Linked DNA regions of Frondihabitans sp. PAMC 28766. Each later gene encodes a partner of the first gene's protein in a complex. Links are inferred from orthologs where the notes say so. Each region holds a gene or a part of one and is shown on either strand. Other genes may lie near its edges.

Region 1 (16,098 bases):
ACGTCGAACGTCGCGACGACGTCGCCGTCGAGCGTGTCGAGCATGTACTGCGTGAGCTGCGCGACGGTGCTGCCGGCGTCGGCGAAGCCGGTGAGGCCCGCGACGAGCGGGAGCCCCGCCGGGATGCCGTCGGCCGACGGCTCTAGCTCGTACAGGTCAGCAGGATCGGACATGCCTTCAATGCTAGGCACGGCGGCTCGAAGCCACGCCACCGTGTCGGATGCTGACAGCGAACATCGCGGGAGGGGACCGTCCGCTCGGTGGATAGCATCGATGCCATGACAGTGCCCCAGCTATCCGTGCTCGCCCCCGTCGATCTCTCCTCCCCCGCCGACGTGCTCGTCCTCGGCGTCGTGCCCGCCACGGGCGGGGCCGACGCCCCGACTCTTCTGGCCGACGCGCCCGATCTGCAGGCGCAGCTCGCGGCCATCGGCGTCTCCGGGGGCCGCGACGAGCTGACGCGGCTGCCGGCCGGGGCGCTCGGGAGTGCCGACCTGCCGGCGAGCACCTCCGTCGCTCTCATCGGTCTGGGGGGCGCACCCTCGGTCGAGACGCTTCGCTACGCTGCAGGATCCGCCGCCCGCCAGCTGGCCGGGCAGGCTCGCGTCGCGCTCGCCCTTCCGGTGTCGGGCGACGACGAGGCCCTGGCCGTGCTGGAGGGCGCCGCCATCGGCGCGTACGCCTTCGACTCGTACCGTCACGCGTCGGCTGCCGACTCGAAGGCCGCCGTCAGCGACGTCGTCCTTCTCACCGAGACGGCGGTTGCCGACTCCGTGGTCGCCCGGGCTGCAGCGGTCGCGACGGCCGTGCACACGGTCCGCGACCTCGTGACGACCCCTCCGATCGACCTGCCGCCGGCAGCGCTGGCCGATGCGACCGTGCGTCTCGCCGAGGGCAAGGACGTCACGGTGACCGTCCTCGAGGGCGACGAGCTCCGCGAGCAGGGGTTCGGCGGCATCGTCGGCGTCGGGCAGGGCTCGGCACGCCCGCCCCGCCTCGTCAAGGTCGCCTACTCGCCCGAGGGCGCCACCAAGCACCTCGCTCTCGTCGGCAAGGGCATCACCTACGACACCGGCGGGCTGTCGCTGAAGCCCGCGGGCAGCATGGTCGGCATGAAGTACGACATGACCGGCGCCGCCACCGTCATGGCCGTCACCCTCGCCGCCGCCGAGCTGCGCCTGCCGGTGCGGCTGACCGCGTGGCTGTGCATCTCCGAGAACATGCTCGGGGCCGATCCGATCCGACCCGACGACGTCCTGACCATCAAGAACGGCACCACGGTCGAGGTGACGAACACCGACGCCGAAGGGCGTCTCGTGCTCGCCGACGGCCTCTCGGCCGCGTCCGAAGAGCAACCGGATGCGATCATCGACGTCGCGACCCTCACCGGCGCGCAGGTCGTCGCGCTCGGCATGCGCTACGTCGGTGTGATGGGCACCGACGACTTCGCGCCGCGCGTGGTCGAAGTGGCCGACGCCGCGTCCGAGCCGTTCTGGCGGGTGCCGCTCGCGCCCGAGCTGCGCCAACGCCTCAAGTCGGACGTCGCCGACCTCGTCAACGCCACGCCTGGCAACAGCGCCGCGGGCATGCTGCTCGCCGGCGTCTTCTTGAAAGAGTTCGTGGGCAAGAAGGTGGGCACCGACGAGCTGATCCCCTGGGCCCACCTCGACATCGCGGGGCCGAGCGAGAACAAGGCCGGAGGCTACGGCTTCACGACCAAGGGCGCGACCGGCATCACTGTGCGCACCCTGATCGACCTGGCCTCCGCGTTCTGAGCGGCGTACTAGGGTAATGGAGGCGGGAAAATCCGTCTTCTTGGCAGGGGTGCGCGGCCCGACAACCGGCCGCCGTCCTGACCGATCGCACGAAGGAGTTGCTGGGTGTCAGAGCAGAACTATGACGTCGTCATTCTCGGTGGAGGCAGCGGCGGATATGCCGCGGCACTGCGTTCCAGTGAATTGGGCTACTCGGTGGCCCTGATCGAGAAGGACAAGGTCGGCGGCACCTGTCTCCACCGCGGCTGCATCCCCACGAAGGCCCTGCTGCACACCGCCGAGGTGGCCGACGTGTCGCGCGAGTCGGCGAAGTACGGCGTCAACACCGACTTCCACGGCATCGACATCGCGAACGTCACGACGTACCGCCGCGACATCGTCGAGCACAAGTACAAGGGCCTGCAGAGCCTCGTCAAGGCGCGCGGCATCACGACGATCGCCGGCGAAGGCAAGTTGACGTCCCCCTCGACGATCCAGGTCGGTGACGACACCATCACCGGCAAGAACATCATCCTGGCGACCGGCTCGTACTCGCGCAGCCTGCCCGGCCTCGAGATCGGCGGCCGCGTCATCACGAGCGAGCACGCTCTCGAGCTCGACTACATCCCCCAGCGCGTCGCGATCCTGGGCGGCGGCGTCATCGGCGTCGAGTTCGCCAGCGTCTGGAAGTCCTTCGGCTCCGACGTCCAGATCATCGAAGCGCTCCCGCACCTCGTGCCCAACGAGGAGGAGTCGGTGTCGAAGCAGTTCGAGCGCGCCTTCCGCAAGCGCGGCATCAACTACTCGCTCGGCATCCGCTTCCAGAGCGTCACGCAGGACGACAGCGGCGTGCACGTCACGCTCGAAGACGGCAAGACCTTCGACGCCGACATCCTGCTCGTGGCGGTCGGGCGCGGCCCGGTCACCCAGGGCCTCGGATACGACGAGGTCGGCATCACGATGGACCGCGGCTTCGTCCTCACGGACGAGCGCCTCCACACCAACGTCGAAGGCGTCTACGCCATCGGCGACATCGTGCCCGGCCTCCAGCTCGCCCACCGCTCCTTCCAGCAGGGCATCTTCGTCGCCGAAGAGATCGCCGGGCTCTCGCCCGTCGTCATCGAAGACGCGAACATCCCCAAGGTCACCTACTCCGACCCCGAGGTCGCGTCCGTCGGCCTCACCACGGCGAAGGCCACCGAGAAGTACGGTGCCGACAAGATCTCGTCGTACGACTACAACCTCGCCGGCAACGGCAAGAGCTCGATCCTCGGCACGGCCGGCTCGGTCAAGGTCGTCCGCGTCGTCGACGGCCCGGTCGTCGGCGTCCACATGATCGGCGCCCGCGTCGGCGAGCTCGTCGGCGAAGCACAGCTCACCGTCAACTGGGAGGCCTACCCGGAGGACATCGCGCCGCTGATCCACGCGCACCCGACCCAGAACGAGGCGATCGGCGAGGCGATGCTGGCCCTGGCCGGCAAGCCCCTGCACGCGATGTAACACAGTCTTCTCACTTCCCCACACAAGAACAGTTTTCTAAAGGAGTCCCCCTGATGAGCGAATCCGTCAACCTCCCGGCACTCGGCGAGAGTGTCACCGAGGGCACGGTCACCCGCTGGTTGAAGAACGTCGGCGATCGTGTGGAGGTCGACGAGCCCCTGCTCGAAGTCTCCACCGACAAGGTCGACACGGAGATCCCGTCGCCCGTCGCCGGTGTGATCGAAGAGATCCTGGTGCCCGAAGACGAGACCGTCGAGGTCGGCACTCCGCTGGTGAAGATCGGCGACGGCACCGGCGCCGGCTCGAGCGACTCCGCCCCCGATGCCGAGGCGCCTGCCACCGGCCCCGCCTCCACGGACGACCAGCCCGCCGCCGAGTCGAGCGAAGACTCCGAGGGCTACGAGACGCCGTCACCGGCCGACGAGGCTCCCGCCGAGGTGCCGTCGTCCGCTGCCCCCGCACCCGAGGAGGCCGCCCAGGCTGCTCCCCCGGCTCCGGCTCCGGGCGTCGACCCCGCGCCCGCGGCCCCCGCCGCGCCGGCTCCTGTCGCCGCTGCGCCGGCTCCTGCCGCTGCTGCCCCGGCCGCGCCCGCCCCGGCCGCTCCTGCTGCTCCCGCCCCCGCTTCGCCCGCCGCTCCCGCCCCGGCAGCTGCTGGCGGCCCCGTCGGTTACGTCACGCCGCTGGTGCGCAAGCTCGCCAACGAGAAGGGCGTCGACCTGTCGACCGTCTCGGGCAGCGGCGTCGGCGGTCGCATCCGCAAGGAGGACGTCCTCGAAGCCGCTGAGGCCGCCGCCAAGGCGACGCCCGCTGCCGCACCGGCCGCGTCGGCTCCTGCCGTCGCGTCGAAGTACGAGCCGCTGCCCGTCTCCGACCTGCGTGGCACGACGGTGCCGATGACGCGCCTCCGCAAGGTCGTCGCGCAGCGCGCCGTCGAGTCGATGCAGCAGACGGCCCAGCTCACCAGCGTGGTCGAGGTCGACGTCACGAAGGTCGCGAAGTTCCGCGACGCCGTGAAGGGCGACTTCCTCGCGAAGACCGGAAACAAGCTGTCGTTCCTGCCGTTCTTCACGCTTGCCGCGGCCGAGGCCCTCCAGGCCTACCCGAAGCTCAACGCGACCGTCGACGGTGACTCGATCGTCTACCCGGACACCGAGAACGTCTCGATGGCGGTCGACACAGAGCGCGGCCTCCTCACCCCGGTGATCAAGAACGCCGCGACGCTCGACCTCGCCGGGCTCGCCGCCTCGATCGCCGACCTGGCCGGCCGCACGCGCGACAACAAGCTGACCCCCGACGAGCTCTCGGGCGGCACCTTCACGGTGACCAACACGGGCTCGCGCGGGGCGCTCTTCGACACCCCCGTCGTGTTCCTACCCCAAGTCGCCATCCTGGGCACGGGCATCGTCGTCAAGAAGCCGGTGGTCATCACGGCCGACGGTTCGGAGTCGATCGCGATCCGCTCGATGGTGTACCTCGCCCTGTCGTACGACCACCGCATCGTCGACGGCGCTGACGCCGCTCGCTTCCTTGTCGCGGTGAAGAACCGCCTCGAGGGCGGCGACTTCCAGGGCAAGCTCGGCATCTAGATCAGTCATTGATCGCCGCTGGGAGCGATGCTCCGCAGCCGCCAACCGGCCTCCGTTCTCGTCACGAGAACGGAGGCCGGTCGGTCGTCCGGCCCGGTCGCCGCGTAGAGCGAGGAGTCGCCGAGCCGGTTGACGACAGCCCCGACGGACAGTTCGCGCGGCAGGTCGTCGAAATGGTCGGGCGACGCGACCGCCTCGGCATCCTGCGCCAGAAGCGGCGAGTCGGGCTGGTCGACGCCGGCTAGGCAGTCGGCGTCGAGGGCTTTGAGGCACGCGGCGCGGAGCGTCACGAGCAGTTTCACGGCGCGGTCGGTGTCGTCGCCGGAGAGGACGGCGCCATCGCCGCTCGGCGATCGGGTGGATGCCGGGCTCGGGGTGCTCGTCGGCCGGCTCTGACCGGCCACGGTCGGCGGGTCGGGTGAGGCGGAAGGGATGGCGGCGGCCGGCGTGCTCGCCCCGGTCGAGCCCGTGGGCCCCGACAGCAGCACCACCGCCCCGATCGCCGAGGCCATGAGGGCGCCTGCCGTCACCCACGCTCGAGGGCGCACCTCGCGAGCGGATCGTCGAAGCCGAGCGAGCAGACCGCCCGGCCCCAGCAGTGCCGAGACGAGCCGAGACGAGCCTAGAGACGACAGCCCGGGCGACGCGCTCGACGATGCTCCGCCCGAGTCGAGGGAGGCGCCCAGCTGCACCTCACTGGGCGGCCCGGCAGGCACCGCCGCCGGGCGCCGCGGGAGACCGCTCAGCGGCGAGGGCGGCGCCAGCTCGAACACGGCCTCGATCCACTCGTCGACCCCGGGCAGGTCTCCCCCGGCGGCTCGCGTACACAGCTCACGCAGCGCCTCGATGGTCGCCGCGTCACCACCCCCGGTGGCGTCGAGCACAGGCCGCACGAGTCGTGCGGCAGCCCCTCGGGCACCGCCGGGAGGCCGAACGAGTCGCTCGGGCCCGCGAGCGGGCGCAGCGCGCAGCCCGACGAGCACCGGAGCACCCCGAACGTCGAACAGCACCTGATCGAGCCCGAGCCGAGCGGTCAGGTCGATCTCAGTCACCCCGTCGAGCCGCCGGTGGGCCATGTGCCGCAGCGCGCGCAGCAGCGGCACCAGCAGCGTCACCGCCTCGCCAGCCGAGACCCTCCCGCGGGTCGCGAGCCATGACTCGGCGGTGCCGACCGACAGTTGGGGCAGAAGGATGCCGAGACCCTCGCCCGTCTCGACCACGCCCCGAAGCGACACGACGTGCGGGTGGTCGAGCGAGGCGAGCGCCGCCGCCACGGCGAGAGCCCGCTGCCGGCCTCCGTCGCCCGGATGGAGCGCGACGCAGGTCGGATCCTGCGCCGCATCGACGGCGGACAGCGCGGCAGGGAGCCACTCGAGCACGCGGAGGCGCGGGCTCTGGGCGAGGAGGAGGCCGGGGCGGCCGACGGTCGAACGGGCAGGCATGCGCCGAATGATGCCGGATCAGGCACTCGCTGGCGCGGGCCTGAGGCGCGATCTGTGGAGTACTGCGCTCATGGCGAACCTGGGGAGGAGTCGACTGGGCCGGTATGCCCGTATCCTAGAGACCATGGCACGCAACACACCCGCAGAGAGCTCGTCGTCGACCCCTGCAAAAGAGCCCGGCCGCTTGAAGCAGATGTGGCAGGTCTTCAATATGACCCGCCGATCCGACTCGACGGCGATCTGGTGGATGATCGCGGCGTTCGCCGTTCCGGTCATCATCGGTCTCGCGTTGGCGTTCACGATCGGCCGCTCGACCATCATCAACATGGTGCTCTACATCATCGTCGGCGTCATGGCCGGCGTGCTGCTCTTCATGGTCGTGCTGGGCCGCCTGGCCGAGCGCGCAGCCTACTCGCAGATCGAGGGGCAGCCCGGTGCCGTGGGCGCGGTGTTCAAGAGTGGCCTCCGCCGCCAGTGGCGCGCCAGCGAGATGCCGGTCGCCGTCAACGGTCGCAGCCAGGCCGCCGTCTATCGCGCTGTCGGACGACCCGGCGTCGTGCTCGTCACCGAGGGCACCCGCGGGGCGACCTCGAAGATCGTCGAGGAGGAGAAGCGCAAGGTCGCGCGCATCACCCCCGGCGTGGCGATCACCGTGCTGAGCGTCGGCCCGGATGCCGACTCGATCCCCCTGCACAAGCTGGCTTCGCGGATGAACCGCGTCAAGAACAAGAACATGATCGGGCGCAACGAAGTGCTCGCCGTGTCGAACCGCCTCGACTCGCTCGGTCAGAACAAGCTGCCGATCCCCAAGGGCGTCGACCCGATGCGCGTGCGCTCCGGCCGACCGCGCTGATCGACCCGTCACACGACGAACGCCGCTGCTCTCTCGGGAGCAGCGGCGTTCTGCGTTTCAGCAACCAGGTCGGATCCTGATGGGGTCAGATTCTGACGAGAAAGGTGTCGACGGCGCGATCGTGCAGCCCGCGCTGGTCGCGGTCGTAGATGACCGCCGGTACGACGAGACAGAGCAGGAACGTGCGGATCAGGGGCTTCCACCAGACGAGGCGACCACCGCGCGCCGGCACGAGGCGCAGCCGCACGATCAGGTGCCCGGGGCTGCCGCCGATCAGAATGAGGAACAGCGCCTGCTCGACGAAGAACACTCCCAGCGTCGCGAACGAGTTGTAGTGGAAGAAGGCGATCGAGATGACGACGGCGATCGCCCAGTCGATGAAGATGGCGATGAGCCGACGCCCGAACCTCGCGATGGAGCGCGGGCCGGTCTGAGGCAGGCCGAGATCGTGACCCGGCCACGGCGGGCGCTCTCGGGGGGCGTCGGGGAAGGGTGGCGGGGCGGAGCTGGACATGATGACGAGCCTATCGACGCTGTATGAGACGCCCGGTCGAGGGCGACCCGTAACATCCTCGAAACATTGGTGTCACGGGGCCGAAACGGCCCCTCAATAGCCTCATGACTGGAGGCGTCCCGCTTTCGCCCACGTTCCACGCCCATTGGAGATCCTCGCGTATGTTCACAGACTCTTCCGAGGTGCTGAAGTTCATCAAGGACACTGACGTCAAGTTCCTTGACATCCGCTTCACCGACCTTCCCGGTGTCCAGCAGCACTTCAACATCCCCGCCTCGACCGTCGACGAGGAGTTCTTCTCCGTCGGTCAGCTCTTCGACGGCTCTTCGATCCGCGGCTTCGCCTCGATCCACGAGTCCGACATGCAGCTCATCCCCGACGTCACCACGGGCTACGTCGACCCCTTCCGGGCCGAGCGCACGCTGATCCTGGTCTTCGACATCTTCAACCCCCGAAACGGCGAGCTCTACTCGCGCGACCCGCGTCAGGTCGCCAAGAAGGCCGAGCGCTACCTCGCCTCGACCGGCATCGCCGACACCGCGTTCTTCGCCCCCGAGGCCGAGTTCTACGTCTTCGACGACGTTCGCTACGAGGTCAAGCAGAACGGCTCCTTCTACTCGGTCGACTCCGAAGAGGGCGCCTGGAACACCGGCCGTGCCGAAGAGGGCGGAAACCTCGCCAACAAGACGCCCTACAAGGGCGGCTACTTCCCCGTCTCACCCGTTGACAAGACGGCCGATCTCCGCGACGACATCAGCCTCAAGCTGATCGAATCGGGCCTCATCCTCGAGCGCGCCCACCACGAGGTCGGCACCGGCGGTCAACAGGAGATCAACTACCGCTTCGACACGATGGTGCACGCGGCCGACGACATCCTCAAGTTCAAGTACATCGTCAAGAACACCGCCGAGCTCTGGGGTAAGGTCGCCACCTTCATGCCGAAGCCCCTCTTCGGCGACAACGGCTCGGGCATGCACACCCACCAGTCGCTGTGGAACGGCGGCACGCCGCTGTTCTACGACGAGAACGGCTACGGCGGTCTCTCCGACATCGCCCGCTGGTACATCGGCGGCCTGCTCAAGCACGCTCCGTCGGTGCTCGCCTTCACGAACCCGGCGATCAACTCGTACCACCGCCTGATCCCGGGCTTCGAGGCTCCCGTCAACCTGGTCTACTCGGCCGGCAACCGCTCGGCTGCCATCCGCATCCCGATCACCGGCACGAACCCGAAGGCCAAGCGCATCGAGTTCCGCGTGCCCGACGCGGCGTCGAACCCGTATCTGGCGTTCGCCGCTCAACTGATGGCCGGGCTCGACGGCATCCAGAACCGCATCGAGCCGCACGAGCCCGTCGACAAGGACCTCTACGAGCTCCCGCCCGAAGAGGCCAAGAACATCCCCAGGTCCCGGCTTCGCTCGATGCCGCGCTGCTGGCCCTCGAAGACGACCACGAGTTCCTGACCAAGGGCAACGTGTTCACCGAAGACCTCATCGAGACGTGGATCTCGTACAAGCGCGAGAAGGAGATTCTGCCCATGGCGCAGCGTCCCCATCCGTTCGAGTTCGAGATGTACTTCAGCGTCTAAGCCCCGCTGCCGCCGGATCATCGGCCCCGCCCTCCCCGGAGGGCGGGGCCGTCGTCGTCTCCGGGCCCGGGCCACGGTGACCCTAGAGCCGCGCTGCCCCCGGGAGGATGTTGCTCTTGGGGAGGAACTGCGGCCTTTGCGGGAGGAGATCTGCTGGCCCATCTACGAACGGGGAGGACCTAAGCCGCTGCGGAGCGCGGCGGGAGGAAGTCTTATCGCCGCTTCCTCCCGAAATGGCCGATCCTCCCGAGAGACTTCCTCCCGAGAGTCGGCCGACCACGAAAGTCCCTCCCCCCCAACGCACTTCCTCCGCAGCGGCGCCCTCGTTCTCTCCACGAGCATCTGAGCCTGACCTTTTCGGCTCAGCCGGAACGCCCGGGCGGTGAGGGCGTGCCGAAAAGGTAAGGGGTTGCTGGGCCCAGCCTGCGGAGGGACCCGGGGCGGAAGGACCAGGGGCGGCAGGATCACCAGGGTCAGGCGAGAAGACGGAGGGCAGCGACGGCCTCGTCCAGGGCGTCGGCGAGGTCGACGGCGCCGTCGGCGAGCCAGCGCTGCGCGGCGACGTTGAGAGCGGCGACGGCGGAGGCCGCGACGACCGCGGCCTCGATCGGCGAAGACCGGCGCGAGAGCAGGGCGGCCTCGAGCTTCGCCGCCCAAGAAGCGAGCTTCGCCAGCTCTCGTTCGCGCAGCTCGGGGCGGCCCGAGACGATTGCTTCGCGCACCACGAGTGCGTCGCGCCGCGGCGCCAGGTCGGCGACGACGCAGGCGAGACCGGCGAGGACGGCTTCCCGGACGGGCTCGTCGGCGGCCCTCTCGGCAGTGGCACGAGCGAGCACGTCGCCCAACTCGTCCGACCCGCCGAACAGCACTTCGCGCTTGTCGGCGTAGTAGCGGAAGAACGTCCGCTCGGTCAGCCCCGCGCGCACGGCGATGGCTTCGACGGTGGTCGAGGCGAAGCCGTCGCGCGTGTACAACTCGACCGCGGCGGCTCGCAGGCGGTCGGCGGCGTCGGTCGGTCGGCGTCCCATGACGTCAGCCTATCGATTTGTGACAGCCGCTGTCGCAATGTGCGTAGAATTGCGACAGCGGCTGTCACAAACCGGCCGCGAAAAGGAGACTCATGAGCACGGACGGAATCGACGGCAAGGTCGTGGCGATCACCGGCGCGAGCAGCGGGATCGGCGAGTCGATCGCGATCCTGCTGGCCTCGAAGGGCGCGAAGGTCGTGCTAGGCGCGCGCCGCGAAGAGAAGCTCGACGACCTCGAGGGCAGGATCCGAGACGCAGGCGGCGATGCCGCATCGATCGTCACCGACGTACGGCGCCGCACGGACGTCCAGGCGCTCGTCGACCTCGCGCAAGAGCGGTTCGGCCGGCTCGACGTGCTGGTGTCGAACGCGGGCATCGGCCCGATCAGCCCGCTCGACGCCCTTGCGGTCGACGAGTGGGAGGACATGGTCGACATCAACGTGAAGGGTCTGCTCTGGGGTATAAGCGCTGCGCTGCCCGTCTTCCGGGCCCAGAAGGCCGGGCACTTCGTCAACATCCTGTCGACGGCGGGCATCAAGATCGTCCCGACGATGGCGGTCTACGCGGCAACCAAGAACGCCGGTCGCACCATCACCGAGGGCCTGCGCCAAGAGTCCGGCGCCGATCTGCGGGTCACGGGGATCTCGCCGGGCATGATCGACACGGGGTTCACCGACACCATCTCGAACCCCGAGACGCGGGCCGCTCTGGCCGACCAGATGGCCATGGCCATCCCACCCGAGGCGATCGCCCGCGCCGCGCTCTACGCGATCGAACAGCCGGCCAACGTCGACGTCGGCGACATCGTGATCCGCTCGACCGCCCAGGGCTGACCCCTCCCGACCCTCACCTTTTCGGCGCAATCTGATCCCCTGGGCGGTCAGGACGTGCCGAAAAGGTAAGCGCCGGCAGACCAAAGGAGCGCCGCACCCCTCCGCGGGTACGGCACTCCGGCTGGTGGAGCCTGACGCGGGATCAGGCGGGCAGCGACACTCAGGCGGGCAGCGACACTCAGGCGGGCAGAGCAGAGCCTTCCAGCACGCGGCGCTGGCGGGCGACGGTGCGGCCGCCGAGCGGTCGCACCTCCCAGCCGGCAGCCGACCACACCTCGCTGTCGAGCGCGTTGCGGGCGTCGAGGACGACGGGGTTCGCAGCGAGCTCGGCGAGGTGCATGGGGTCTGCGTTCACGAAGACGGGCCACTCCGTGAGCAACAGGACCACATCGGCGTCCGTGACGGCCTCGTCGATGCTGTCGGCGAACGAGAGAGTCGGGAAGCTGCGCTGCGCGGTGGTCGACGCCTCGGGGTCGACGACGAGTACCTGGGCCCCACGAAGGTGCAAGGCGGCGGCCACGTTCAGGGCGGGCGAGTCGCGCACGTCGTCCGTGTCGGGCTTGAACGCGGCGCCCAGGATCGCGAGCTTGCGGTTGAGCACGGAGCCCCCGCACGCGTCGATCGCCTGGTCGATGACCCGCTGGCGCTGCAGCATGTTGATCTCGTCGACCTCCTGCATGAGGCCGACGACGCGCGAGGCGCCGAGCTCGTTCGCCCGCGACATGAGGGCGCGGATGTCTTTGGGGAGACAGCCGCCACCGAAGCCGAGGCCGGCGTTCAAGAACTTCCGCCCGATCCTGTCGTCATGGCCGAGCGCGTCGGCCAAGACGCGCACATCGGCGCCGGCGACCTCGCAGAGCTCGGAGATCGCATTGATGAACGAGATCTTCGTGGCGAGGAAGGCGTTGGCCGACACCTTGACGAGCTCGGCGGTAGCCAGGTCGCACGAGATGACGGGCGTGCCGGTCGAGATCGGAGCCGCGTAGATCTCGCGCAGGATCGCCTCGCTCTTGGCGTCGGTGCCGCCGAAGACGATGCGGTCGGGGGTGAGCGTGTCTTCCACCGCGTGAGCCTCACGAAGGAACTCAGGGTTCCAGACGACCTGCGTCTCGATGCCGTCGGGCTTCGAGTCGGCCACCAGCTTGCGGAGGCGCGCGGCGGTGCCGACGGGCACGGTCGACTTGCCCACGATGATGCCGTCGTGGCTGAGCGACTCTGCGACGGCCTTGGTGGCGGCCTCGACGTAGCTGAGATTGGCGGCGTGGCTCCCTCGGCGCTGCGGCGTGCCGACGCAGATGAAGTGCACGTCGGCCACCGAAACGGCGTCGGCCAGGTCGCTGGTGAATCGCAGGCGGCCGGTACCGACATGCTCGAGGATCAGCTCGGGCAGGCCGGGCTCGAAGAACGGCACGCGACCGGCGCTCAGCGCCTCGACCTTCGACGGATCGGTGTCGACGCCGATCACGTCGAAGCCCATCTCAGCCATGGCTGCAGCGTGGGTGGCCCCGAGGTAGCCGGTGCCGATGACGCTGATCACGGGCTTGAGGCCCGGGGCAGGAGGGCTGCTCGCGGTCTCGACGGCGGGTGTGGCGTCCTTCGTGGGCTTCTTGGGAGTGCTCATGGTGTGCTCCTGAAAGATGAAAGATGAAGTGGGAACGGTGGTGCGAAGGCCGGCTACGGGGTGCCTAGGTCGTAGCCGATGTCTTTGCGGGCGATGCCGGCTTTGAAGGCGGCGATCGACGACGACGACGAGTTGATCCGCCAGTCGTTCGTGTATTGGATGCCGCTGGTGCTGGAGGTGACGGTGTGGTTGAACCAGTCGAACCCGATGATGTCGCTGTTGGCCGGGAGGGACAGGTTCTGGAACAGGTCGGTGATCCACTTCGACTTCTGCCCGCCTATCTCGCTGGCTCCGATCTCGGCGAGGATGATCTTCTTGCCCGGTGCGATGTCTCGCAGCTGCTTGAGGGTGAGCGTGAAGGTGTGGTCGAACGAGTAGGTCTCACCGCTCGAGTAGGGCGGGCGGAGGTAGGCCGACATTCCGACCCAGTCGACGTAGTTCGTGCCCGGGTAGAAGCTCTTCGTGTAGGACTCCTCCTGGAAGCCCGACGTCGCGCTGAGGTTGTTGACGCGGTTCGGCGCCCAGACCCACGCGACCAGGTTGTTGGCTCCCTGGGCCTGGAAGATGTCGTGTACGTGCTGCCACATGGCCACGAACTCCGGCCCGCCGGTGTTGCCGTTCGTGCCGTTGCCCCAGGGGTACCAGTTCGCGTTCATCTCCTGGTCGAGGCGGATGGCCATGGGCTGGCCGTTCGCGACGATCGCCTTGGCGTAGGCAGTGATGTAGGCGTCGAAGTTGCCCTTGGTGATGTTCGCCAGGGAGTATGCCGTGAGGTCCTGGCCGGGCGTGTTGACCGAAGGCTGCGTCTCCCAGGTCATCATCGGCAGCTCGCCCTTCGCCCACGACGACTGCACGGCGTCGGCGCGGAAGGGAGCGTCGAACCCCTGGAAGTAGCCGCTGACGTTCGGCTCTGCACCGACGTCGCTCGCCACCTCGTTGGAGTCGGAGAAGCTGAAGGGCGACTGATCGGTGTAGAGGCCGAAGTAGCGCGACGTCGGGTTGATGATCGATGCGAGCGAAGGCGTCTGGACGGCCACCGGACCGTTGGGCTTGGTCGTGGCCGGCGGGGGCGCGGTAGTGACACCCGATGCCGGCGTGGTGGTGGTCGCGTCACCGGAGGAGGCGATCGATGACGACACACCCGACCCGTGGGATCCTGCGGCCAGCTGCGACTTGTAGGACGCGACCTGGCCCTCGGCCTTCGACTCGGCGGCCTTCGCCTTGGAGAGCGACGCCTGGAGGGCCTTGGCCTTGCCGAGGGCGGCGTTGAGCTGGGTCTGCTGCGAGGTGAGCTTGGCCGTCTGGGTCGACATCGTCGACTTCATCGAGACCAGTTGGCTCAGCAGGTTGGACTTCTCGGTCTTGAGCTGCTGATTGGTCGAGATCGGCTTGACGGCGTCGCCGACGAGCTTCCGCACCGGGCTGTCACTCGGTGACAGCCAGACGATCATCGAGATGAGGGCGAGCAGGACGACGATCGCAGTGGCGCCCATGGCGGTGCGGCGGGTGTTGCGCTTTCCGGTGGACCAGAACGCCCCTGTCTTCAACGGGGTGATCAGGGTCTCGCCGTAGCGGCTAGACGTGTGGTCAGACAATGAAGAGAGCCTCCAGGACGAGGATCGCAGCACCGATGAGGTACGGCCATCCGGCTTTGGGGTTGAGCCTTCGGCGCGGTGGCGCCTGAGGTGCAGGGGCGTTCACAGCGCGGGCGCTGCGGCGGCTCTTGACGAGCACGGTGCCCTGCTCGGGGTCGGTGGCTGTGCCGAAGTCGAAGAGCGTGTCGATCGAGGGTTCGCCCTGGCTGCCGTCGAATGCGGCTCGCCCCTCGTCGAACTGGGCCTCGAGGTCGTCGATGCCGGTGATTGCCGACTCCAGCTCGCGCTGCTCGACCACGTCGTGCACCTCTTCGGTGACGACGCCGCCGGTGTAGGCGCCCGCCCGGGTGCCCCAGCCGGCCGAGTGGCCCATGCGGAAGAAGCCGAGGATGCGGATCGGCATCAGGAAGAACGTCGACACGATGATGAAGACCGGAAGGCGGAAGAAGTCGCCCGGCTTCTCGGACAGGTGCCGCATCTGGCGGATGGCCATGCTGAGCACCGACGAGGCGATCATCAGGCAGACGATCGCTATCACGCCCGACTTGAAGCCGTAGTCGTGCAGGATGCCGATGTAGAGGTTCGTGCCGCGGTGGGTGAGGCCGTCGAAGATCCAGCCGCCGACGACGCCGAGGAGGACGAACGGCAGGACGATGTCCATCGCGAAGAAGAACGCGAGCATCGGGGCGTGCGCCAGCATCCACGGCATCATGCGAAGGGTGTTGTACTGGCTGCCGCGAGCCCAGCGCAGCTGCTGCTTGAAGAGTTTCTTGATCTGCAGCGGGGCGTCCGTGTAGACGAGCGACGTGTACTGGTAGACGGTGCGGTAGCCCTCTTTGAGCGTGAGGTTCGTCAGCGTGCGGTCGTCGGAGACCTCGAGGAAGACGCCCATGAACTTCTCGGTCATGAACTTGTCCATCACGCGCACGAGGATGTCGCGGCGGAAGGCGATGGTGCGGCCCGGGAGGCAGCCGATCTGGCCGATGACGCTCTGCGCCGGCATCGAGTAGAGCGCGCGGCTGTTCTCGAGCCAGTCGGCCCAGCGGGTGATCCACGAGCGCTCGGGCTCGAGGATGCGCTGGCGGGTGGTGACGCCGCCGACGTTCGCCTCGGCGAACGGCTTGACGAGCTCGGAGAGCGTGCCGGGCGTCCAGACCGTGTCGGAGTCGACCAGCACGGTGATGTCGCCCGTCGAGAGCTCGGTGCCGATCATGACGGCGTTGCGCTTGCCCGGGATCGGCGTGTGCGTCCAGGTGACGAGCGGCGCGAACTCCTCGCAGATGGCCTGCAGAACGGGGTTCGGTTTGCCGTTGATGACGACGATGATCTCGCCGGGGCCCTGTTCGACCATGCGGCCGATCACGTCGCGGAAGAGGTCTTCGGGCTCGTCGACCACGGGGACCACCACGCTGGTGGTGCCGGTGAACGTCCCCGTGAAGGGACGGTAGTTGCGGCTGATCACGACCTTGATGACCCAGAGGACCCAGATCATGATCGAGTAGACGCTGAAGAGGTACACCTGGGGGTGACCGTTGACGAAATGGCGGATTTGGAGAATGAACGTTAACACGATGTCGCCTCGCGGAGGGAGTAGAGGACGGCTTCCGCATCATTGGGGAATCGGGCGTTCGGGTAGTTGAATTTGTAGTCGATTCATTTCGACCTCACAACGAGGGCCACTCGCACTGGGGGCGTTCACGACCCTGGGGTACAGAAATGTCCTCCGATTGGTGTCGTGCGAAATGCCGACCGGAGTTCGGGTCGTACCAAGGGTGTCAGGTGTCGCT
Region 2 (12,005 bases), 380 kb from region 1 along the record:
TCGTGCACATGGCGCCCGGGCCGACGCCCACCTTGATGATCGTCGCGCCCGCACCCACCAGCTGACGGACGGCCTCGGCCGTGACGACGTTGCCGGCGACGATCGGGATGCCGAGCTTCAGCGACGCGACCGTCGAGACGGCTCGGATCATCGCATCCTGGTGCCCGTGGGCCGTATCGAGGACCAGGACGTCGACGCCGGCTGCGACGAGAGCCTTGGCCTTGGCAGCCACGTCGCCGTTGACGCCGAGTGCTGCGGCGACGCGCAGGCGCCCGGCCTCGTCGACCGCGGGGCGGTAGAGGTTCGAGCGCAGGGCGCCCTTGCGGCTGAGGGTGCCGATCACGTGTCCCTGGTGCAACACCGGGGCGAAGTCGAGGTCGGCGGCGACGAGCAGGTCGAAAGCGGCGCGCGGGCCGTCGATGTCGTCGGCGTCGAGCGAAGCCAGCGGCCCGTGGAGGAGGTCGCCCAGAAGCGCGTCACGAGGAGCGGTCGCCAGTCGGGTCGCCGACAGACAGCCGACGTACGTGCCGTCGGCCTCGTGCAGCACGATGCCCTGGCCCTCGACGGGCGGCAGGAGAGCGAGGGCGTGCTCGACCGTGTCACCGGGAGCCATCGTGTACGGGGTATCGTAGGCGACCGGCTGGTCTTTGACCCAGCGAATGGCCGCGTCGAGATCCTGCAGGTGCATGTCCTGGGGCAGGACGCCGAGACCGCCGCGGCGGGCGAGGGTGGCCGCGAGTCTCGGCCCCGTGACGGAGTTCATGTTGGCGGAGACGATCGGGATGGTGGCCCCGGTGCCGTCGCCCGGCGCGAGCGACACGTCGAGACGGCTCGTGACACCCGATCGGCTGGGCACGAGGAACACGTCGGAGTAGGTCAGATCGTGCGTCGGAGTGGTCTCGTAGAACCTCATGCTGACAACCTATGCCTTCCGCGAACGCGCGATCCTGTCGCGTAGTCGTCCCACATCTCCCAGCGCGAAGCGATTAGTCTTGACATGGTGTGGGCAGCGGAAGCCCATCACTGATCAACAATCAACGGAGAGTGGGCGATCGGCTGTGACTAGCCACGTGACCGGGACGACCGACGAGGGCGCAGCAGCAAGTTCTGACAGCGAGGACTGGGGAGCGAACGAGTGGCTCGTCGACGAGCTGTACGAGCAGTACGTCGTCGATAAGAACTCGGTCGACAAGTCGTGGTGGCCGATCCTCGAGAGCTACAAGCCGGCCGATGACGCGCCGGCCGCGTCCTCCACCGCTTCACCCGCAGCTGCCGCCCCGGCGCCCGCTGCGCCCGCGGCGTCGACACCTCCGACACCGGCCTCGGCCACGACCCCGACCGGCACGACCCCCGTGGTCGCCGCCCGCACGACCTCGGTCGCCCCGAAAGAGAAGCCGGTGCCCGCCGACGCACCGCAGGCCGCCGCCAAGAAGTCGGCCGAAGAGCCGACCGCCGAGCCCACGAACGTCGTGCAGCCCCTGCGCGGCATGTCGAAGAGCCTCGCGACCAACATGGACGCCAGCCTCACCGTGCCGACCGCCACGAGCGTCCGCACCGTCCCGGCCAAGCTGATGATCGACAACCGCATCGTCATCAACAACCATTTGCGTCGCGCCCGCGGCGGCAAGATCTCCTTCACCCACCTGATCGGCTGGGCCCTCGTCCAGGCCCTCAAAGAGTTCCCGAGCCAGAATGTCTTCTACGACGTCGTGGACGGCAAGCCCAGCGTCGTCACCCCGGCGCACATCAATCTCGGCCTCGCCATCGACATCCCGAAGCCCGACGGCACGCGCGCCCTCCTGGTGCCCGGCATCAAGAAGGCCGAGAGCCTCACCTTCGCGCAGTTCCTCACCGCCTACGAAGACATCGTCAAGAAGGCCCGCGCCAACAAGCTCACCGCCGACGACTTCGCCGGCAACACCATCTCGCTCACCAACCCGGGCGGCATCGGCACCGTGCACAGCGTGCCCCGCCTCATGAAAGGCGCCGGCGCGATCATCGGCGCAGGGGCCCTCGAGTACCCCGCCGAGTTCCAGGGATCCGCTCCCAAGACCCTCGTCGAGCTCGGCATCGGCAAGACGATCACGCTCACCTCGACCTACGACCACCGTGTCATCCAGGGCGCGGGCAGCGGCGAGTTCCTCAAGATCGTGCACGAGATGCTGATCGGCGAACGGGGCTTCTACGACGGCATCTTCGCGGCGCTCCGCATCCCCTATGCGCCGATCCGCTGGAACCCCGACATCAACGTCAACCTCGCCGAGCGCGTCGGCAAGACCGCCCGCGTGCAAGAGCTGATCAACAGCTTCCGCGTCCGCGGCCACCTGATGGCCGACATCGACCCGCTCGAATACCGCCAGCGCACCCACCCCGACCTCGAGATCGAGCGTCATGGCCTCACCTTCTGGGACCTCGACCGCGAATTCGTGACCGGTGGCTTCGGTGGTAAGCCAGCGATGCTGCTGCGCGACGTCCTCGGCGTCCTGCGCGACTCGTACTGCCGCACGATCGGCATCGAGTACATGCACATCCAAGATCCCGAGCAACGCCGCTGGGTGCAGGATCACGTCGAGGTGCCCTACACGAAGCCGACCCACGACGAGCAGATGCGCATCCTCGGCAAACTCAACGAGGCCGAGGCGTTCGAGACCTTCCTCCAGACGAAGTACGTCGGGCAGAAGCGCTTCAGCCTCGAGGGCGGCGAGTCGGCCATCTCCCTGCTCGACACGATCATCCAGGACGCCGCTTCGGCCGGTCTCCAAGAGGTCGCCATCGGCATGGCCCACCGCGGTCGCCTCAACGTGCTGACCAACATCGCCGGCAAGACCTACGGCCAGATCTTCCGCGAGTTCGAGGGCACCCAAGACCCGAAGACCGTTCAGGGCTCGGGCGACGTCAAGTACCACCTCGGCACCGAGGGCGAGTTCACGAGCGCCGCCGGCAAGAAGATCCCCGTCTACATCGCGGCGAACCCGTCGCATCTCGAGGCCGGCGACGGCGTGCTCGAGGGCATCGTGCGCGCCAAGCAGGATCGCGGCGCCCCGCTCGCCTACGGCGTCCTGCCCCTCCTCATCCACGGCGACGCCGCCATGGCCGGCCAGGGAATCGTGGTCGAGACCATGCAGATGTCGCAGCTCCGCGGCTACCGCGTCGGCGGCACGATCCACATCGTGATCAACAACCAGGTCGGCTTCACCACGTCGCCGAGCGAGGGGCGCACGTCGATCTACTCGACCGACGTCGCGAAGACGATCCAGGCGCCGATCTTCCACGTGAACGGCGACGACCCCGAGGCCGTCGCCCGCGTGGCCGAGCTCGCCTTCGCCTATCGCCAGGAGTTCAAGCGCGACGTCGTCATCGACCTCATCTGCTACCGCCGCCGCGGTCACAACGAGGGCGACGACCCGTCGATGACGCAGCCGCTGATGTACTCGCTGATCGACGCCAAGCGCAGTGTCCGCACGCTCTACACCGAGGCCCTCGTCGGCCGTGGCGACATCACCGACGAAGAGTACGAGCAGGCGCACCGCGACTTCCAGGACCGCCTCGAGCGGGCTTTCGCCGAGACGCACGCCGCACAGACCGGCTCGATTCCCGTCATCACCGACGACGGCGGCGCCGTGGCCGACCTCGAGCGGCCCGCCGCCCAGCAGGACGACTCGTCGGCATCCGACACGTTCGACACCGCGGTCGACGAGAGCCTGATCCACGCCATCGGCGACGCTTTCGACAACCCGCCCGCCGGCTTCACGGTGCACCCCAAGCTCATGCAGCTGCTCAAGAAGCGTGCTGAGATGAGCCGAACCGGCCAGATCGACTGGGCGTTCGGCGAGTTGCTCGCGCTGGGCTCCGTGCTCACCGAGGGCACCCCGGTGCGCTTCGCCGGGCAGGACTCGAGGCGGGGCACCTTCGTGCAGCGCCACGCCGTCCTCCACGACAAAGAGAACGACCAGGAGTGGATCCCCCTCCAGAACGTCACCGACAACCAGGCGAAGCTCTGGATCTACGACTCGCTGCTGAGCGAATACGCGGCCATGGGCTTCGAGTACGGCTACTCGGTCGAGCGCGCCGATGCTCTCGTGCTCTGGGAGGCGCAGTTCGGCGACTTCGCCAACGGCGCCCAGACGATCATCGACGAGTTCGTGTCGAGCGCCGAGCAGAAGTGGGGTCAGCGGTCGAGCGTCGTGCTGCTGCTGCCGCACGGCTACGAAGGCCAGGGCCCCGACCACTCGTCGGCCCGGATCGAGCGCTACCTGCAGCTCTGCGCCGAGAACAACATGACCGTGGCTCGCCCGTCGACCCCGGCGTCGTACTTCCACCTGCTGCGCCGCCAGGCCTACGCCCGGCCTCGTCGCCCGCTGATCGTCTTCACACCGAAGGCGATGCTGCGTCTCCGCGGGGCCACGAGCGACGTGAGCGACTTCACGTCGGGTAGGTTCGAGCCGGTGCTCGACTGCACGCGCGTGCAGAACCCCGAGGCCACCAAGCGCATCGTGCTGCACTCCGGCAAGGTGCACTACGACCTGCAGGCCGAGCTCGACAAGCGCGGGATCACCGACGAGATCGCTCTCGTCCGGCTCGAGCAGCTCTACCCGCTGCCCACCGCCGAGGTGAAGGCCGTCCTTGACCGCTACCCGAACGCCGAGCTGCTCTGGGCTCAGGAGGAGCCCGAGAACCAGGGTGCCTGGCCGTTCGTCGCACTCGAGCTGGCACCGGCGCTCGGCCGTACCATCACGGTCGCGTCGCGCCCCGCCTCGGCGTCCCCGGCCGCCGGCTCCTCCAAGAAGAGTGCTGCTCAGCTCACCGACCTGGTCGACCGCGCCCTGACCCTCTAGCCCCGCCCCCCACCCATTTTACCTATAGGTAAGCCCTCTCAGCATAGTTATTTCTGTGCGGGAGGGCTTTACCCATAGGTAAAACGGGCGCGGGCCGGGTCCCGTTCTACCTATAGGTAAGCCCTCTCCGCATAGTTACTTCTGTGCGGGAGGGCTTCACCCATAGGTAAAACGGGCGCGGGCCGGGTCCCGTTCTACCTATAGGTAAGCCCTCTCCGCATAGTTACTTCTGTGCGGGAGGGCTTCACCCATAGGTAAAACGGGCGGGCGGGACGGCGGGAGGGGACGGAAGGGGTCAGGCGATCTTGCTGTAGGCGCTGCCGGCGGCGTGGTAGCCGCGCTTCTGGTAGAAGCGATGGGCGGTCTCACGGGCTGCAGCCGAGACCGCAGCAAGAGTCGCAGCGTCGTGCGCTCGCGCCCAGGCCTCGAAGTGGCCGAGCAGTTGAGAGCCGACCCCGTCGCGGCGGGTGTCTTCGCGCACCACGAGCAACATCAGCTGCGCAGCCGGGCGGTCGGAGTTGTAGGCCCAGAGCACATGGCCTCCCGCGACCCCCGAGATCCTGCCGTCGGCGTCGCGCACGACCCACGTCTCGTACCCTGCCGCCGGATCGAGACGACCGAGGCGCGTCGCCATCTGGTCGGCATCGAGTGCATAGCCGAGAAGTCCGAGCAGGTGCACGAGGTCGGAGAGGTCGTCGGGTGTCGCCGGGCCCAGAGGCTCCACGGTGGCAGTCATGCTGCGACGCTACCGCACAACCCCGTGGCCGTCAGCGGTGCGTGGCCTGCAGATCGCGGAGCTTCGTCAGCACTTGCACGCGCAGGTCTTCGGGCGCCGTCTCGCGGCAGGCGCGCTGAACAGCCTCGGTCATGACCACGTTGACGTGGAACTCGCTCGAGCAGTCGGCGCAGCCCGCCATGTGCTCACGGATGTCTTGCGCGTCGTCGCGGGCCAGCTCGTTGTGCAGGTACTCTTCGAGCTCGGCCTTGGCTTTGTCGCAGCCGCAGTCGGTCATTTCTTGCTGCCCTTCGTGGTCGGTGCGGGCACGGCGATGCCGCGTTCGCGTGCATAGTCGCCGAGCAGGTCGCGAAGCAGGCGACGCCCTCGGTGAAGTCGGCTCATCACGGTGCCGACCGGAGTCTTCATGATGTCGGCGATCTCCTGATACGAGAAACCCTCGACGTCGGCCAGGTAGACAGCCAGGCGGAAGTCTTCGGGCACCTTCTGCAGCGCGTCTTTGACGGCGCTGTCGGGAAGGTGGTCGATGGCTTCGGCCTCGGCCGAGCGAGACGTCGTGGTGAGCGTCGCACTGGTGGCACCGCCCATCTGCCAGTCTTCGAGCTCGTCGATCGTGCCCTGGTAGGGGTCGCGCTGCTTCTTGCGGTAGGTGTTGATGAACGTGTTGGTCAGGATGCGATACAGCCAGGCCTTCAGGTTCGTGCCCTGCGTGAACTGCGCGAAGGCGGCGAACGCCTTGACGTACGTCTCTTGCACCAGGTCGGCGGCGTCGGCCGGATTGCGCGTCATACGCATGCCCGCGGCGTAGAGCTGGTCCATGAACGGCAGCGCCTGCTCTTCGAAGAGCGCTCGCACTTCAGTCGCCTCCGCGGCTTTGGCCTCGGGGGTCGTCTCGGTCGGCGTCAGGTCGTCGGGCGCTGCATCAGTGGGGGTGCTCATCAGCACCGATTCTAGTTGAGCGAGAGTCGGAGCCGGTCGTGTCATCACAGCTGCCACGGGTCCTCCTGGATAGGCGTGCATTACCCTTGACAACCGATGCAGGTATTCAGGTATTCCGACCCCGAGTTCAGCCCCTACGACGACGGCGGCGGCGGCGAGACCGTCAAGAAGGCCACTGTCGACGAGGGCTTCTGGGTCGCGCCCAGCGCCAGCGGCACGGTCACGGCGACGGTGTCGCTGCCAGGATCGAAATCGCTCACCAATCGCGAGCTCGTCCTGGCCGCTCTGGCCGACTCCCCCTCCCTGCTGCGCCTGCCGTTGCACTCGCGTGACAGCGCCCTCATGGTCGAGGCGCTGAAGAGCGTCGGCACGACGATCGACGAGGTGCCGAACGGCAGCGCATTCGGCCCCGACCTCCTCGTCACCCCGGGTGAGCTGACCGGCGGGACGTCGGTCGATTGCGGCCTCGCCGGCACGGTCATGCGCTTCATGCCGCCCCTGGCCGCCTTGGCCCGGGGGCCGGTCACGTTCGACGGCGACGTGAACGCCCGCCGCCGCCCGATGAAGACCACCATCGAGTCGCTTCGCGCTCTCGGCGTCGATGTCTCGGACGACGGCCGCGGCACTCTGCCGTTCAGCCTCTACGGCACCGGGGCGATCGAGGGCGGCGAGATCAGCATCGACGCGTCCGCCTCCAGCCAGTTCGTCTCGGGTCTGCTGCTGGCCGCGCCGCGGTTCACCGCGGGCTTGGTTCTCCGCCACACCGGCGAGACGCTGCCGAGCCTGCCGCACATCGAGATGACCATCGACGCACTGGCCGAGCGCGGGGTGACCGTCGACTCGTCCGAGCCCGGTGTCTGGGCCGTTCCCCCGTCGGTGATCCTGGGCCGCGATGTCACGATCGAGCCCGACCTCTCGAACGCCGCTCCCTTCCTCATCGCAGCCCTCGTCGCCGGTGGCCGGGTGTCGGTGCCGCACTGGCCGGCCGAGACCACCCAGGTCGGCGGCGATCTCGAAGACCTGTTGCCGCTCTGGGGCGCAACCGTCACCCGTGAGGGCCACACGCTCACCGTCGACTGCGGTGCGGGTCTCATCGGCGGCGGATCGTTGCCCGGCGTCGACCTCGATCTCTCACGCGGTGGGGAGCTCGCGCCCGCGCTCGTCGCTCTCGCGGCGCTGGCGTCGGAGCCCAGCACGATCACGGGTATCGGCCACCTGCGCGGCCACGAGACCGATCGCCTCAAGGCTCTCGCCGATGACATCAACGCACTCGGCGGCGCCGTCACCGAGCTGGAGGACGGTCTGCACATCGAGCCCTCACCGCTGCACGCCGGCCAGTGGCGCACCTACGAAGACCACCGCATGGCCCATGCCGCCGCGATCATCGGGCTCGCCGTGCCGAACGTCGAACTCGACGACGTGCGCGTCGTGTCGAAGACGCTGCCGCAGTTCGTCGAGCTGTGGACGGCGATGCTCGGACGCACCGTGAGCGTGAGCCCGGCCGACACGAGCCTGCTCGGGTTCTTGTAGGCGCCGGTGCTGTTGGTGGAGGGCCCGGCCACATGAGCTGGTGGGACGACGGTTCAGATACGGGCGACGACGAGGGCGAGTACTCCGAGTACGACGAGTCGTCGGTGCGCGTCAGGCCGAACCCAAAGGGCAACCGGCCCCGCACGAAGCAGCGCCCGGCCTACTCGGAGGCCGAAGAGGGCGTGGTCTGGACCGTCGACCGCGGCCGCTACGGCGTGCTGATGGACGCCGGCACCCCCGACGAGCGCGAGATCACGACGACCCGCGCCCGCGAACTCGGCAAGAAGTCGGTCGTCACCGGCGACCGGGTCGACCTCGTCGGCGACACGAGCGGCGACGAGGGCTCGCTCGCTCGGATCGTCCGAGTGCACGAGCGGTCCACGCTCCTGCGGCGGAGCGCCGACGACTCCGACGCCGTCGAGCGCGTGATCGTCGCGAACGCCGACCAGATGCTGATCGTCGTGGCCGCGGCCGACCCGGAGCCGAGACCGCGACTCGTGGACCGCTACATGGTGGCGGCCTTCGATGCCGGAGTCGAGCCGATCCTGGTGATCACCAAGACCGACCTGGCCGACCCTGCGCCGTTCGCGGCCCACTTCTCGTGTCTGGATCTGCGCATCCTGACGTCGTCGTCGGCGCGGTTCTCCGAGGAGGAGCTGGCGGGGCTGCGCGCCGTGCTCGACGATCACGTCACGGTGACCGTGGGCCACTCGGGCGTCGGCAAGTCGACCCTCGTCAACGCGCTGACCGGGTCGAACCGCGCCGTCGGCGTCGTCAACACCGTCACGGGGCGTGGGCGTCACACGTCGTCGTCCACGGTCTCGTTCAAGGTGCCGTCGGGCGGCTGGATCATCGACACGCCGGGCGTGCGGTCGTTCGGGCTCGGGCACGTCGACCCCGAGAACATCCTGCGGTCGTTCGCCTCGCACGCCATCCTGCCCGCCTCGCCATCCGAGCGCGAGGCAGCCGGCGTGCCCGCTTCATACAAGGCCCCCGCGGGCATCCCGCTGACCGAGGCGCACGACTGGGAGATCGTCGACCGCGTCGAAGACGGCGAGCTGGGCACGATCGGGCGCGAGCGGCTCGAGTCGCTGCTGTCGCTGATCGAGTCGAAGGGCGGGGCCGTCACCGGCTGAGCCGTCGGCCCTCGCCCGTTGCCTGCGCCGCGAGATCGCAGGTCATCCTGCCTCTCGTCACTCCGAGCGGCCGAAGCGCGACTTCGGCGCCACCCGAGGCTCGATACGCTGGCGGGGTGACTTCCACGCCTGCAGACAGCCCCGTGACCGGCCACGCCGACGACCTCGCGCTGGCCCTCCGGCTCGCCGACGAGGCCGACGCGATCAGCCTCGCGCGCTACCGGGCGGCCGACCTCGACGTGTCGCTCAAGGCCGATCACACGCACGTGACCGACGCCGACCGGGCAGTCGAGGGCAGGATCCGCGCGGTCCTCGCATCCGAGCGCCCGACCGACGCCTTCTTCGGCGAGGAGTCGGGCAAGTCCGGCTCACTTGAAGAGGGCGTCACCGCCCAGCCGCAGCGCCAGTGGATCGTCGACCCGATCGACGGCACCGCCAACTTCATGCGCGGCGTGCCCGTGTGGGCGACGCTCATCGCTCTCGTCGTCGACGGTGTCCCGGTGGTCGGCGTCGTGAGCGCCCCGGCTCTTCAGAGGCGCTGGTGGGCGACGTCCGGCGGCGGCGCGTTCGCGCTCGAGGCAGGATCGGGCACGGAGCCCCGCCGACTGCACGTCTCCGCGGTCGCGACCCTGGCCGAGGCCAGCCTCAGCTACAGCGGCCTGCAGTATTGGATGGAGGCCGGGCGCACCGAGCAGCTGCTGTCGCTCGCGCGGCAGGTGTGGCGCACCCGGGCGTACGGGGATTTCTGGTCGTACATGCTGGTCGCCGAGGGGGCGATCGACATCTCGGGCGAGTTCGACCTTCAGCCGTACGACATGGCGGCGCTGTACCCGATCGTCATCGAGGCCGGGGGCTCTTTCGGCGGCATCGACGGCGGGACGGGATCTGGCACGGGTCCGCCCTGGCGACCAATGGCATCCTGCACCCCGCTGTAGTCGAGGCGATCGCTCTCCCCCACACCTGAGGCTCGCCGGCGGTCGTCGGTGCGGAGAGGGCGAAGACGCATGGCCGGGGCCGACTCGCGATGCGATTGCGCCCTTTCGACGTCAGCCGGCCGGAGCCAGCCCGGCAGACGGGCTAGTGATGGTGGCCGGCGTGATCGTGCGGGGTCTCGTCCGCCTTCGGCTCGTCGTGCGACACACCCCCGTGTTCGTGCCCCATCTCCCCGTGATCGTGCCCCGCGTCCGGCGCCCCGCCCATCATCGACAGCATCGACCAGCTGCCCGAGCGCACGAAGACGATCAGCAGCAGCGCCCCGATCACGAGGAAGCCGATGTCGAGCCAGGTGGTGTAGTTCCACGAGACGCCGGCGTCGACGATCGTGACGTCGCGCTCGCGCGGCACGAGGTGCAGCGGGGTGAAGACGATCTCGACGAGGTAGCCGGCCACGACCATCGCGCCGTAGAAGATCGCCGTGATGCGGAAGGCCGCGCGCCCGCCGTAGTACCGACGGTAGATGATGATGATCGGCACGATGATGAGGTCGGCGAAGATGAAGCTGATCACACCGCCGAACGAGATGCCGCCGTTCCAGAGCACCGCGGCCAGCGGCACGTTGCCGACCGAGCAGACGAAGCTGACGGCGGCCAGGATCGGCCCGACCAGCGGCCCGATCACGAACGCCACGCCGGGGTCGTGCACGGCGAACACGGTCTGGAGCCACACCTTCGGCACCCACGCGTCGAAGCAGCCGGCGATCAGCAGCCCGATCACGATGTCGCGCAGCACCGAGGCCCAGTCCATGACGAAGTACTGCGACGTCGACACGATTCCCGGCCTCGAGAAGAGTCGTCGCCAGAAGCCCTGGTCGCCTCCGACCGACATGTCCATGCCCGCGTGGCCCTCCATCGATCCTGGGAGGCCGCGATCGGCCTGCTCGCGTGCGGACTCGGCGACCTTGCCGCGCATCCAGAGACGGAAGCCGAGGGCGACCAGCAGGATCATGAGCGGCCCGCCCACGAACTCGGCGACCGTGAACTGCCAGCCGAGCACGAACGCGAGGATGAGCCCGAGCTCGACGACGAGGTTGGTCGAGGCGATCTCGAAGGCCATCGCCGACGAGAACGACGCGCCCTTGCGGAAGAGCGCGCGGGCGAGCGCGACGGCAGCGTAGCTGCACGACGAGGACAGTGCACCGAGGCCGGTGGCCACCGAGAGCGCCCGCGGCGAGTCGTCGTTCAGCAGCTTCGTGATGCGCTCGGTGCGGACCACCGCCTGAATGACGCCCGAGAGGGTGAAGCCGAGGATCAGGGGCCACAGGATCTCCCACCCCATCGATCCGGCCGCCACCAGTGCGCGTAGCGCTGCGTCGAGGACGAACACGCCCACCTCCTGATGTCTCGGAACTCGAGCGCAAGTGCGACGAGATACCCCCGAGGGTATACCCGCCAGAAGGAGCCGTCGCGGTCTTGGCCCATTCTGGGCGCGCACCGGGCACACTTACCTCGATGTCGTCCCTCTCCGCTCCGCTAGCCTCGCACCATGGGCGTTGAACATTCCTTCGCGCAGCGGCCTCGTCTCCTCCTGATCGAAGACGACCCTGCGCTCGGCCCTCTCATCGAAGAGGTGCTCGCCGAGGTCTACGACGTGACGCGTCACGTCGACGGGAGGGACGGCCTCGTCGCAGGCCTCGACGGTGACTTCGACGTGCTGGTGATCGACCGCCGGCTGCCCTCCATCGACGGGCTCGGCATCGTCGAGCGCCTCCGTCGCGGCCGGGTCACGTCGCCCATCCTGATGCTGACGGCCCTCGGCACGGTCGGCGACCGCGTCGACGGCCTCGACGCCGGGGCGGACGACTATCTCGTCAAGCCGTTCGAGTTCGACGAG

The links.
Region 2: sucB (region 1) and AX769_RS15150 share a complex: the UniProt entries of both Escherichia coli proteins name them as parts of the 2-oxoglutarate dehydrogenase (OGDH) complex. The link is inferred for Frondihabitans sp. PAMC 28766 from one-to-one orthologs.

What each region holds. Positions count from the first base shown.
Region 1 is NZ_CP014513.1:2,787,401-2,803,498, forward strand. The notes cover bases 2,586-5,573. They hold sucB (2-oxoglutarate dehydrogenase, E2 component, dihydrolipoamide succinyltransferase), read left to right. Parts: upstream 2,586-3,307; coding sequence 3,308-4,840; downstream 4,841-5,573. Other genes in these bases: lpdA (dihydrolipoyl dehydrogenase), read left to right, coding at 2,586-3,254; AX769_RS13420 (hypothetical protein), read right to left, coding at 4,846-5,573. Outside these bases: AX769_RS13400 (proteasome assembly chaperone family protein), read right to left, coding at 1-173; AX769_RS13405 (leucyl aminopeptidase), read left to right, coding at 279-1,775; more of lpdA, read left to right, coding at 1,881-2,585; more of AX769_RS13420, read right to left, coding at 5,574-6,282; AX769_RS13425 (DUF4191 domain-containing protein), read left to right, coding at 6,407-7,135; AX769_RS13430 (RDD family protein), read right to left, coding at 7,221-7,649; AX769_RS13440 (TetR family transcriptional regulator), read right to left, coding at 9,708-10,262; AX769_RS13445 (SDR family oxidoreductase), read left to right, coding at 10,355-11,095; AX769_RS13450 (UDP-glucose/GDP-mannose dehydrogenase family protein), read right to left, coding at 11,274-12,716; AX769_RS13455 (glycosyl hydrolase), read right to left, coding at 12,770-14,311; AX769_RS13460 (glycosyltransferase), read right to left, coding at 14,304-15,881. UniProt on the Escherichia coli protein: E2 component of the 2-oxoglutarate dehydrogenase (OGDH) complex which catalyzes the second step in the conversion of 2-oxoglutarate to succinyl-CoA and CO(2).
Region 2 is NZ_CP014513.1:3,172,479-3,184,483, forward strand. What follows is about bases 731-5,035. They hold AX769_RS15150 (multifunctional oxoglutarate decarboxylase/oxoglutarate dehydrogenase thiamine pyrophosphate-binding subunit/dihydrolipoyllysine-residue succinyltransferase subunit), read left to right. Parts: upstream 731-1,058; coding sequence 1,059-4,835; downstream 4,836-5,035. Other genes in these bases: AX769_RS15145 (GuaB1 family IMP dehydrogenase-related protein), read right to left, coding at 731-913. Outside these bases: more of AX769_RS15145, read right to left, coding at 1-730; AX769_RS15155 (GNAT family N-acetyltransferase), read right to left, coding at 5,131-5,571; AX769_RS15160 (anti-sigma factor), read right to left, coding at 5,603-5,848; AX769_RS15165 (sigma-70 family RNA polymerase sigma factor), read right to left, coding at 5,845-6,510; aroA (3-phosphoshikimate 1-carboxyvinyltransferase), read left to right, coding at 6,607-8,040; rsgA (ribosome small subunit-dependent GTPase A), read left to right, coding at 8,073-9,176; AX769_RS15185 (permease), read right to left, coding at 10,254-11,498; AX769_RS15190 (response regulator transcription factor), read left to right, coding at 11,658-12,005. UniProt on the Escherichia coli protein: E1 component of the 2-oxoglutarate dehydrogenase (OGDH) complex which catalyzes the decarboxylation of 2-oxoglutarate, the first step in the conversion of 2-oxoglutarate to succinyl-CoA and CO(2).